Regions from separate parts of the Mesorhizobium sp. M2E.F.Ca.ET.209.01.1.1 genome, predicted to be linked through region 2. Evidence: riboswitches for the same ligand, from Rfam matches in the RefSeq annotation. Region 2 holds a riboswitch; the other holds the start of a gene.
The links. A riboswitch is a leader RNA that binds a small molecule or an ion and turns the genes downstream of it on or off. The one in region 2 is predicted to bind FMN.
Positions count from the first base shown of each region.

Region 1: linked by a shared signal. The riboswitch ahead of EN852_RS04705 (6,7-dimethyl-8-ribityllumazine synthase) and the one ahead of EN852_RS26885 (6,7-dimethyl-8-ribityllumazine synthase) in region 2 are both predicted to bind FMN.

Region 1 is NZ_SADP02000002.1:257,811-263,152, reverse strand. It holds gene mtnK (S-methyl-5-thioribose kinase) at 1-73, shown strand, start outside; gene mtnA (S-methyl-5-thioribose-1-phosphate isomerase) at 70-1,164, shown strand; FMN riboswitch at 1,465-1,612, shown strand; gene EN852_RS04705 (6,7-dimethyl-8-ribityllumazine synthase) at 1,692-2,159, shown strand; gene fba (class II fructose-bisphosphate aldolase) at 2,310-3,374, shown strand; gene EN852_RS04695 (peptide ABC transporter permease) at 3,508-3,666, shown strand; gene EN852_RS04690 (MgtC/SapB family protein) at 3,779-4,504, shown strand; gene EN852_RS04685 (VWA domain-containing protein) at 4,520-5,342, opposite strand, start outside.
Region 2 is NZ_SADP02000018.1:45,040-50,381, forward strand. It holds gene oiaX (3-oxo-isoapionate-4-phosphate decarboxylase OiaX) at 1-586, shown strand, start outside; gene EN852_RS26880 (four-carbon acid sugar kinase family protein) at 589-1,920, shown strand; FMN riboswitch at 1,954-2,106, shown strand; gene EN852_RS26885 (6,7-dimethyl-8-ribityllumazine synthase) at 2,187-2,660, shown strand; gene EN852_RS26890 (dihydroxyacetone kinase subunit DhaK) at 2,735-3,742, shown strand; gene dhaL (dihydroxyacetone kinase subunit DhaL) at 3,753-4,412, shown strand; gene EN852_RS26900 (RpiB/LacA/LacB family sugar-phosphate isomerase) at 4,452-4,892, opposite strand; gene EN852_RS26905 (triose-phosphate isomerase) at 4,936-5,342, opposite strand, start outside.

The DNA of each region.
Region 1 (5,342 bases), on a different contig from region 2:
CCGGCGCCAGATCCACAGCGTCGACGAGGTCAACAATCTGGCCGCGCTGATCGAACAGGAGAACTCCCTTTGAATGTCGGCGAACGCCATTACCGCACCATCTGGCTCAGCGACGATGAGCGCTCGGTCGAGATCATCGACCAGCGCTGGCTGCCGCATGAGTTCCGCATCGAGACGATCGGAACCGTCGCCGGCATCGCCACCGCGATCCGCGACATGTGGGTGCGCGGCGCGCCACTGATCGGCGTCACCGCGGCCTATGGCGTCGCCATCCAGATGATGGACGATCCGTCGGACGAAGCGCTCGATGCGGTGCGGGAGACGCTCAACAAGACGCGGCCGACGGCGATCAACCTGCGCTGGGCGCTGGACGAGATGCGACGCTTCCTCAAGCCGCTGGCGCCGGAGGAACGCGCGGAGGCTGCCTACAAGCGGGCCGCCGAGATCGCCGACGAGGATGTCGGGTTGAACCGCGCCATCGGCGAGAACGGGCTTGCCATCATCAGAGAGATAGCGGCGAAGAAGAAGCCCGGCGAAACCGTCAACATCCTCACCCATTGCAATGCCGGCTGGCTCGCGACGGTCGACTACGGCACCGCCACCGCACCGATCTATCTGGCGACCGAGGCCGGCATTCCGGTGCATGTCTATGTCGACGAGACCAGGCCGCGCAACCAGGGCGCCCAGCTGACCGCCTGGGAGATGGCCGGGCACGGCGTGCCGCATACGCTGATCGTCGACAATGCCGGCGGCCACCTGATGCAGCATGGCGACATCGACATGGTGATCGTCGGCACCGACCGCACCACCGCCAATGGCGACGTCTGCAACAAGATCGGCACCTATCTGAAGGCGCTGGCCGCGGCCGACAACGACGTGCCCTTCTACGTCGCGCTCCCCTCGCCCACAATCGACTGGACAGTGGCCGACGGGCTAGCGGAAATCCCGATCGAGGAGCGCTCCGGCGACGAGGTTTCGCTGGTCTGGGGCAAGACGTCAGACGGCAAGATCGCGCAGGTGCGCGTGTCGCCGGATCAGACGCCGGCGGCGAACCCGGCCTTCGATGTGACGCCGGCAAGGTTGGTGACGGGATTGATCACCGAACGCGGCGTGGCAAAGGCCTCGCGCGAGGGGTTGAAGGCGATGTTTCCCGAGCGAAGCTAATCCCCTCCGTCGCCAATGGCGACAGAGGGGGCGCGGTCCCGCCGGCGTATCTATGCTTGGGTTCCTCGCCCCCGCCAAGGCGGGGGAGAGGTGGCCGCGAAGCGGACGGAGCGGGGGCCTTCGTAGGGCGCTCCCCTCTCCGTCTCGGCTTCGCCGAGCCACCTCTCCCCACTTCGTGGGGCGAGGAACCTTGATCCTGCAACGCCGCGCCCCCGTCTACCTGCCGGTCATCCCCCACAACGGAGAGATTGGCTAGTCGCCAATTGACAGCGCCTGCCTCCCCCTCCATAGCTGCACCGTCAATGTTCTCAGGGCGGGGTGAAATTCCCCACCGGCGGTAAGGGTCTCGACCCAAGCCCGCGAGCGCCTTCCGGCCTTATCGGAAGGGTCAGCAGATCCGGTGCGATTCCGGAGCCGACGGTTACAGTCCGGATGGAAGAGAACGATCGCATAAGACGGTCCGCTCGCGCGGGCCGCATTTTTGCGTCGTGCGTCCTGATTCTGGTTCGAAACGGAAGGAAGGACCCATGAATCAGCATTTCCCCAAAGACCATACTGTCCGGCGTGTCGCCGTCATCCGGGCGCGCTGGCACGCCGATATCGTCGACCAGTGCGTGGCGGCGTTCGAGGCGGAGCTTGCCGCGCTCGGTGGCTTTGCCGTCGAGGTCTTCGACGTGCCGGGAGCCTATGAAATCCCGCTGCACGCCAAGACGCTTGCGGAGACAGGCCGCTACGCCGCGATCCTCGGCACCGCCTTCGTCGTCAACGGCGGCATCTACCGGCACGACTTCGTGGCGAGCGCCGTCATCGACGGCATGATGAATGTGCAGCTTGCGACCGGCGTGCCGGTGCTGTCGGCGGTGCTGACGCCGCACAACTACCATGACAGCGCCGAGCATCACCGCTTCTTCCACGAGCATTTCACCGTGAAGGGCAAGGAAGCCGCGAAGGCCTGCGTCGAGATCCTCGCCGCGCGTGCAAAGATTGCCGCCTGAGCAACCGGTGCACCAGAACTAAACCGATTTGGATTTCAGGACCGCGACGAGAGTGGTTGCGGTGCGTCGGAAATCCAGCCAGAAGCAACGGGGCCGCCCGCCCGGGTGGCCATTTCAAACGGGCTCGAACCAGATACGGGAGACTATTCGTTGGCTCGCATCACACTGAGACAATTGCTCGACCATGCCGCAGAACATGGCTATGGCGTGCCTGCCTTCAACATGAACAACATGGAACAAGGCCTCGCCATCATGGAGGCGGCCGAGGAGACCAAGTCCCCGGTCATCCTGCAGGCCAGCCGCGGCGCGCGCGCCTATGCCAATGACGTGGTGTTGGCCAAGCTGATCGACGCGCTGGTCGAGATCCATCCCGATATCCCGGTCTGCATGCATCTCGACCACGGCAACAACGAAGCGACCTGCGTCACCGCGATCCAGTACGGCTTTACCTCGGTGATGATGGACGGCTCGCTGAAGGAGGACGGCAAGTCGCCGGCCGACTATGCCTACAATTCCGGCATCACCCGGCGCGTCGTCGACATGGCGCATTGGGGCGGCGTGTCGGTGGAAGGCGAGATCGGCGTGCTGGGCTCGCTGGAGAGCGGCGGCGGCGAGCAGGAAGACGGCCATGGCGTCGAAGGCGCGATCAGCCACGACCAGCTTTTGACCGACCCGGTGCAGGCCGAGCAGTTCGTGCGCGACACGCATGTAGATGCGCTGGCGGTGGCCATGGGCACCAGCCACGGCGCCTACAAGTTCTCGCGCAAGCCGGACGGCGCGGTGCTGGCGATGAACGTGATCGAGGAGATCCATCGCCGCCTGCCCAACATGCATCTGGTCATGCATGGCTCGTCGTCGGTGCCGGAAGAGTTGCAGGAGATCATCAACAAATATGGCGGCGAGATGAAGCCGACCTGGGGCGTCCCGGTGGAGGAGATCCAGCGCGGCATCAAGCACGGCGTGCGCAAAATCAACATCGACACCGACAACCGCATGGCGCTGACCGGCGCGATCCGCAAGGTGCTGACCGAGAACCCGTCGGAGTTCGACCCGCGCAAATATCTGACGCCGGCGATGGCGGCGATGAAGAAGCTCTGCAAGGAGCGCTTCGAGCAGTTCGGCACCGCCGGCAACGCGCCGAAGATCAAGCCGATCCCGCTGGCGGACATGGCCAAGCGCTACAAGTCGGGCAGCCTCGACCCGAAATTCGGCTAAAGCGAAATCTCCCGCGACCGGTTCAATCCCGGTCGCGGGCATTGCTCCCCCCGAAACACGGCGGAACTTCGCACCGACAAATCGGTTCCTGCTCAGAGACCTTCCGGATCCGTTCCAAAGGAAGGAGCAATTCATGAGCAAGGATCGCGATAGCGAAGGACTGGTCTTCTCGGGCCAGGACGCACGACAGGGTGAAATCATCCTGCGCACGCGCACCCGCCGCATCATTTTCATCGCCGGGCTGGTGGGCATCGTGGTGCTGGCGTTGGTGGTCAGCCTCGCCGCGCATTGAAGACAGCCCTGATGTCTTCAGACATCGGTCACGGAACCATTCCCGGCTCTGCCCGGTTGAACGTCGCTGACGAAATTGAGGCGCGGTGAATTTACACCCCCTTGTCGAGACGATGTTCGAGACACTTTGCTGCGACATGCCGCTTCATCCGACCTGGCTGGACCTTGTCGGGCGGCTCTTGCTGACCCTGCTGGCCGGCTTCCTCATCGGCCTGAATCGCGAGGCGCGCGGCCATTCCGCCGGGCTGCGCACGACCATACTGGTCGGTCTGGCGGCCTGTGTGGCCATGGTTCAGGCCAACATGCTGCTCGACGTCTCCGGCAAGACGCCGGACTCTTTCGTGCGCATGGATGTGATGCGCTTCGCGCTCGGCGTGCTGACCGGTGTCGGCTTCATCGGCGGCGGCGCCATCCTGCGGCGCGGCGATCTCGTCACCGGCGTCACCACCGCCGCGACGATGTGGATCATGACGATGATCGGCCTCGCCTTTGGCGGCGGCCAATATGGCCTCGGCATGATCGCGACGGTGCTGACGCTGGTGACGCTGCAGGCGCTGAAATGGGTCGACCTGAAAATCCCGCGCGACCACAAGGCGATCCTATCGGTCTCATGGCCGGAAGATTCGCCACCCGACATACGCAACATGGTACGACCGCTTGGCTACGACGCGCGCTTTGTCGGCATGGAGCATGATGTCGACCGCAACTGCTTTGTTTTTTCCTTCGACGTTCAATGGAAGCAGCCCGACGCGCTCGAGCCTTCGACGGACATCCTGGCGGTGATTGCCGAGCACTGCGCGGTCGAGCGCTTCGAGATGACCGGCGAGAAGCCGTTCTGAGTTCGGGCGGCAAGCCTACTCCGCCGCGCCCGGCGCCTCCGTATCGGCGCGGACGAGCTTGATGTCGGCGCCTGCCGCCCAGGCGCCGATATCCTCGCGGCGCAGCGCCGCCGCCATCATGTCGGGGAAATGGTCGGGCGTGCAGGCAAAGACCGGGATGCCGAGCGCGGCGACCGACCCCGCCATCGACGGATCGTAGCCGGGACGGCCCTGATCGGTGAGCGCCAAGAGCACGACGACGTTGACGCCCGACCGGACAAGCGCCGCCAGCCTTTGCAGGAGCTCCTTGCCGTTGCCACCTTCGTAGAGATCGGTGATCAGAACGAAATGCGCCTTGGTTGGCCGCTCGATGCGCTCGGCGCAGTAGGCGACCGCCTGGTTGATGTCGGTGCCGCCGCCGAGCTGGACGCCGAACAGCACCTCGACCGGATCGCTGAGCTCTTCGGTCAGATCGACGATCGCCGTGTCGAAGCAGACGAGTTTCGTCCGCACGACCGGCAGCGAGGCCATCACGGCGGCGAAGATCGAGGCGTAGATGACCGAGCTCGCCATCGAGCCGGACTGGTCGACGCAGAGCGTCACCTCATCGAGGTCGACCAGTCGGCGCTGACGACGCATGAAGCCGACCAGCTTTTCCGGCACGACGGTCTTATGGTCCGGCTGGTAGTGGCGAAGGTTCGCCGTGATCGTGCGCGGCCAGTCGATATCGCGCTGGCGCGGCCGGTCGGTGCGCCGCGACTTATCGAGCGCGCCGCGGATCGCCTCCGCGGTCTTCTGCTCCAGGCGCTGCATCAGCTTGGCGACAATGTCGGAAATGATGGACCTGGCGATGTCCTTG
Region 2 (5,342 bases):
GGACGAGATGATGCGCAACCACGATATGGTGATCAAGGCCGGCGGCAATTGCGCGGTGGTCAACATCAACTCCATCGGCTTCGGCGGCATGGCTTACCTGCGCAAGCGCTCAGGCCTGGTGCTGCATGCCCACCGCAACGGCTGGGACATCCTCACCCGCCATCCCGGACTCGGCTTTGATTTCAAGGTTTGGCAGCAGTTCTGGCGGCTGCTCGGCGTCGACCAGTTCCAGATCAACGGCATCGCCTCGAAATACTGGGAGCCAGACGACTCCTTCATCCGCTCCTTCGAAGCGGTGACGACGCCGCTGTTTTCGCCCGAGGATTGCGCGCTGCCGGTGGCGGGATCCGGCCAGTGGGGCGGGCAGGCGCCGGAGACCTACGCGCGCACCGGCCGCACGGTCGACCTGCTTTATCTGTGCGGCGGCGGCATCGTCAGCCATCCGGACGGGCCGGGCGCCGGCGTGCGCGCAGTGCAGCAGGCGTGGCAGGCGGCGGTCGAGGGCATTGCGCTCAACGAATTCGCCAGGAGCCATGCCGAGCTGGCGCGCTCGATCGAGAAGTTCGGCGACGGCAAGGCGGCCTGATCATGCAGAACCTGCTCCTCAGTTACTATGGCGACGACCTCACCGGCTCGACTGACGTCATGGAGGCGCTGGAGCTCGGCGGCGTGCCGACTGTGCTTTTCATGCGCAAGCCGGATGCCGGCCTGCTGGCGCGCTTTGCGCATTGCCGTGCCGTCGGCCTTGCCGGCACCAGCCGCAGCGAGTCCCCGCAATGGATGGACACGCATCTCAAGGACGCGTTCACCTGGCTGAAGTCGCTTGAGGCCGAGATCTGCCACTACAAGGTCTGCTCGACCTTCGATTCCAGTCCCGTGATCGGCAGTATCGGGCGGGCGGCCGAGATCGGCCGCGCCGTGTTCGGGCAGGGCTGTGTGCCGCTGGTGGTCGGCGCGCCGCAGCTCAGGCGCTACACCGCCTTCGGCCATTTGTTCGCGGCCTATCAGGACCGCTACTACCGCATCGACCGCCATCCAGTGATGAGCCGCCACCCGGCGACGCCGATGGACGAGTCCGACCTGCTTGTGCACCTGTCGCGCCAAACCGATCTCAAGTCGGATCTGCTCGACCTTGCAACGCTGCGGTCGCCCAACCGGGCCGCCGCCTTCGACAGGCTGGCTGCGGGCGCGGCGCTGCTGCTCGTCGACATCGACAGCCCCGAGAGCCAGGCGCTGGCCGGCAAGGAAATCTGGCGCGCTCGCAAGCCGGGCGGCTATTTCGTCGTCGGCTCGTCCGGCATCGAATACGCGCTGCTCGCCGAATGGGCGCAGCCCGCAGCCCCAGGCGAGGGCGTCCGCTTCCCGCCGCCGGGCGCCGCCGACCGCATCGCCGTCGTTTCGGGGAGCTGCTCGCCGACTACGGAACGGCAGATCAGGCACGCAATGGGCGACGGCTTCGACGGCATCGAGGTCGACCCGGTCGAGCTGGTGTCCGAACAGTCCGACCAGGCCATCGCGCGCGCGACAGCAGCCGGCAAGGCCAGCCTCGAGGCCGGACGCAGCGTCATCCTCTACACAGCGCTTGGGCCAGCAGCCGATCGCGGCGCCGAGATCGACCGGCAGGAGGGCGCCCGCCACAAGCTCGGACGCGGGCTCGGCGAGCTGCTGCGCGCCTTGACCGTGGAGCAAGCGTTGAAGCGTGTGATCATCGCCGGCGGCGATACCTCCAGCCATGCGCTTGGCCAATTGGGCGTCGACGCGCTGACGGTGCGCATGCCGCTACCGGCGTCGCCGGGCTCGCCGCTCTGCGTCGCCCATTCCGGCATCGCGGCGGTCGACGGGCTTGAGGTCGCGCTGAAGGGCGGGCAGGTCGGGACCGACCGCTATTTCTCCGCCATTCGCGACGGTCTCGGCGGTTGACAGGCAGGCTCCGCGCTTCCATACCAGCGGCGTCAATGTTCTCAGGGCGGGGTGAAAGTCCCCACCGGCGGTAAGGGACCCTTAGCTGGGACCCGAGCCCGCGAGCGCCTCCCGGCAACGGGAGGGTCAGCAGATCCGGTGCGATTCCGGAGCCGACGGTCACAGTCCGGATGAAAGAGAACGAAACGGTGAATGGTCCCGCTCGCGCGGGGCTCAATGGCCGTGTCGTGCGTCCTGATTCTGGTTCGAAACGGAAGGATGGACCCATGAATCAGCATTTCCCCAAAGACCAACATAGTCACCGTGTCGCCGTCATTCGGGCGCGCTGGCATGCCGATATCGTCGACCAGTGCGTCGCGTCGTTCGAGGCGGAGCTAGCCGTGCTTGCCGGCGGACGCTTCGCCGTCGAGGTGTTCGACGTACCCGGCGCCTACGAGATCCCACTGCACGCCAAGACCCTGGCCGAGACCGGCCGCTACGCCGCAATCCTCGGCACGGCCTTCGTCGTCAATGGCGGCATCTACCGCCACGACTTCGTGGCGAGCGCGGTGATCGACGGCATGATGAATGTGCAGCTGTCGACCGGCGTGCCGGTGCTCTCGGCGGTGCTGACGCCGCACAATTATCATGACAGCGCAGAGCATCACCGCTTCTTCTTCGAACACTTCAAGGTCAAGGGCCAGGAAGCGGCCAAGGCCTGCGTCGAGATTCTCGCGGCGCGGGAGCGCATCGCCGCCTGAAGCGTTTCACACTTTTCCTGGAATTGCTCTAAAAGCCTGTAGTATCTCAAAAATACTGAAATCGGGAGGATGTCGTGCAGACCAAGAAGATCATCAACGACGGCAACCGCGCCGTTGACGAGATGCTGGAAGGGATCCTCGCGGCGCATCCCGCTCACCTCAGGAGCGTTGACGGCAGCCCGCGCTCTATCATCGCCCGCAACGGTCCGAGATCCGGCAAGGTCGGGCTCGTCATCGGCGGCGGCTCCGGCCACGAGCCGACCTTTCTCGGCTTCGTCGGCAAGGGGCTGGCGGACGCAGCCGCCATCGGCAACGTCTTTGCCTCGCCGCCACCCGATCCGATCCTGGAATGCGCCAAGGCGGCGAGCGGCGGTGCCGGGGTGCTGTTCATGTACGGCAACTACGCCGGCGACGTGATGAACTTCGACATGGCAGCCGAGATGGCGGCGATGGACGACATCGAGGTGCGCACCGTGCTGACTACCGACGATGTCGCTTCGGCGCCGCGCGACCAGCGGGGAAAACGCCGCGGCGTCGCCGGCAATTTCTTCATCTTCAAGGCCGCGGGCGCGGCCTGCGACCGCATGCTTTCATTCGACGAGGTCGAGCGCATCGCCCGCAAGGCCAACGACCACACCTTCACCATGGGTGTCGCCTTGTCGCCTTGTTCGCTGCCGCAGACGCGGCGGCCGAATTTCGAGATCGGCGCCGACGAGATGGAGGTCGGCATGGGCATCCACGGCGAGCCCGGCATCGCGCGCGGCGCGCTCAAGAGCGCCGATGCTATCACCGACGAGATGCTGGATAGGATTCTCCCCGAAATGGCGCCGTCACGCGGCGACAATGTAGCAGTGCTCGTCAATTCGCTCGGTTCGACGCCACTGATGGAACTCTACATCATGAACCGTCGGCTCAAGCAGAGGCTCGACGATATCGGTGTCTCGGTGCACGCGACCTGGGTCGGCAATTACTGCACCTCACTGGAGATGGCCGGCGCCTCCCTAACCTTGGAGCATCTCGACGGGGAGTTGCAGACGATGCTCGACCATCCTTGCGACTGCGCGATGTTCAGGGCCGGCTGAGGAGTTTGCCATGACCTCGATCGGGTCGCCTGAACTGAGCAAGATGTTCGACGCCATCGCCGCCGCGATCGCGGCGGACAAGGACCGGCTCTGTCAACTCGACGGCGTGATCGGCGATGCCGATCACGGCATCGCCATGGAGCTCGGCTTCAACGCAGCGCGCGACGCGGTTGCCGGCCTCGATCTCGCCGCGACCGACCCGACAGCTCTGCTCAACACGGCGGCGAAATCATTCCTCAATGCGGTCGGCGCGTCGTCCGGGCCGCTCTACGCAACTGCCTTCATGCGCGGCGCCGCCGCCGTCAAGGGCAAGACGAAGCTCGGCGCCGACGATGCCATCGCCATGTTCCAGGCGATGGCGCAGGGCATCAAGGATCGCGGCAAGGCCGAGCTCGGCGAAAAGACCATGGTCGATGCCTGGCAGCCAGCGGCCGAAGCCGCTGGTGCCGCGCGGGCTGCTGGCAAGAGCCTCGCAGACAGTCTTGCCGTGGCACTTGCCGCCGCCGAGGGCGGCGCCGAAGCCACCAAGGACATGATCGCCGCCAAGGGCCGTTCCTCACGCCTCGGCGAGCGGTCGCTTGGCCATGTCGATCCAGGCGCGGCCTCGGCCGTCACGGTCATCGGCGCAATGGCGCAGAGCTTAAACAGCGCAATTCCAGGAAAAGTGTGAAGCGGTTTTCCGTCCGGACTTGCGTCACAACAAGCAGCGTTAGCGCTTTGCCTCGTCGAGGCGGTTGATCGCCTGGACGTTGCCGGCCGATGGTCCCTTCTCGTCGAATTCGGAAGCGAGCCAAGTGTCGACGATCGCCTTGGCAAGCTCCGGCCCGATGACGCGGGCGCCCATCGTGATGATCTGCGCATTGTTGGATTTGGCCGCGCGTTCCGCTGAATAAGTGTCATGGGTGAGTGCCGCACGGATGCCCGGCACCTTGTTGGCCGAGATCGAGACGCCGATGCCGGTGCCGCAGAACAGGATGCCGCGGTCGTTCTTGCCGTCGACGATCGTCTGGGCGAGGTTCTGCGAAAGGTCGGCGTAGTAGCCGGGCTGGCTGAGATCGCAGACGGTAAGGCCAGGCTTGGTGGCGAGGTGCGCCGCGATCACGTCGAGGAGCGGCTTGCCGGCGCTGTCGGCTCCGATGGCTATCTTCATGGTTCTTGTCCCTCCTTTGACTGAAATGTGATGTCGATCGGATTCAGACCGCTGCCGAGGCGCGCCGCAGGATGTCGATGTAGCCTTCGGCCTGCCAGGCGGAGCGGCCGATGAACAGGCCATCGACATTGGGCTGGCCGATCAGTTCGCCGGCGTTCTGCGGATTGACGCTGCCGCCATAAAGCACCGGCGGCGTTGCGAGCAGCAGGGCAGTGGCCACTCTCTTGATCAGCGCCTGCTGCTTGTCGGCATAGTTGGAACTGGCTGGGATGCCCTTGTCGCCGATCGCCCAGACCGGCTCATAGGCAAACAGAATCCTGGCTGACTTTGCTTCTCCCTCCAGGAACTGCAGCGCGCCTTCGACCTGCGCCGTCAGTACCGCATCGGCCCTGCCGCTCTCGCGCTCGGACAGCGTCTCGCCGACGCAGATCAGCGGCACCAGCCCGTGCC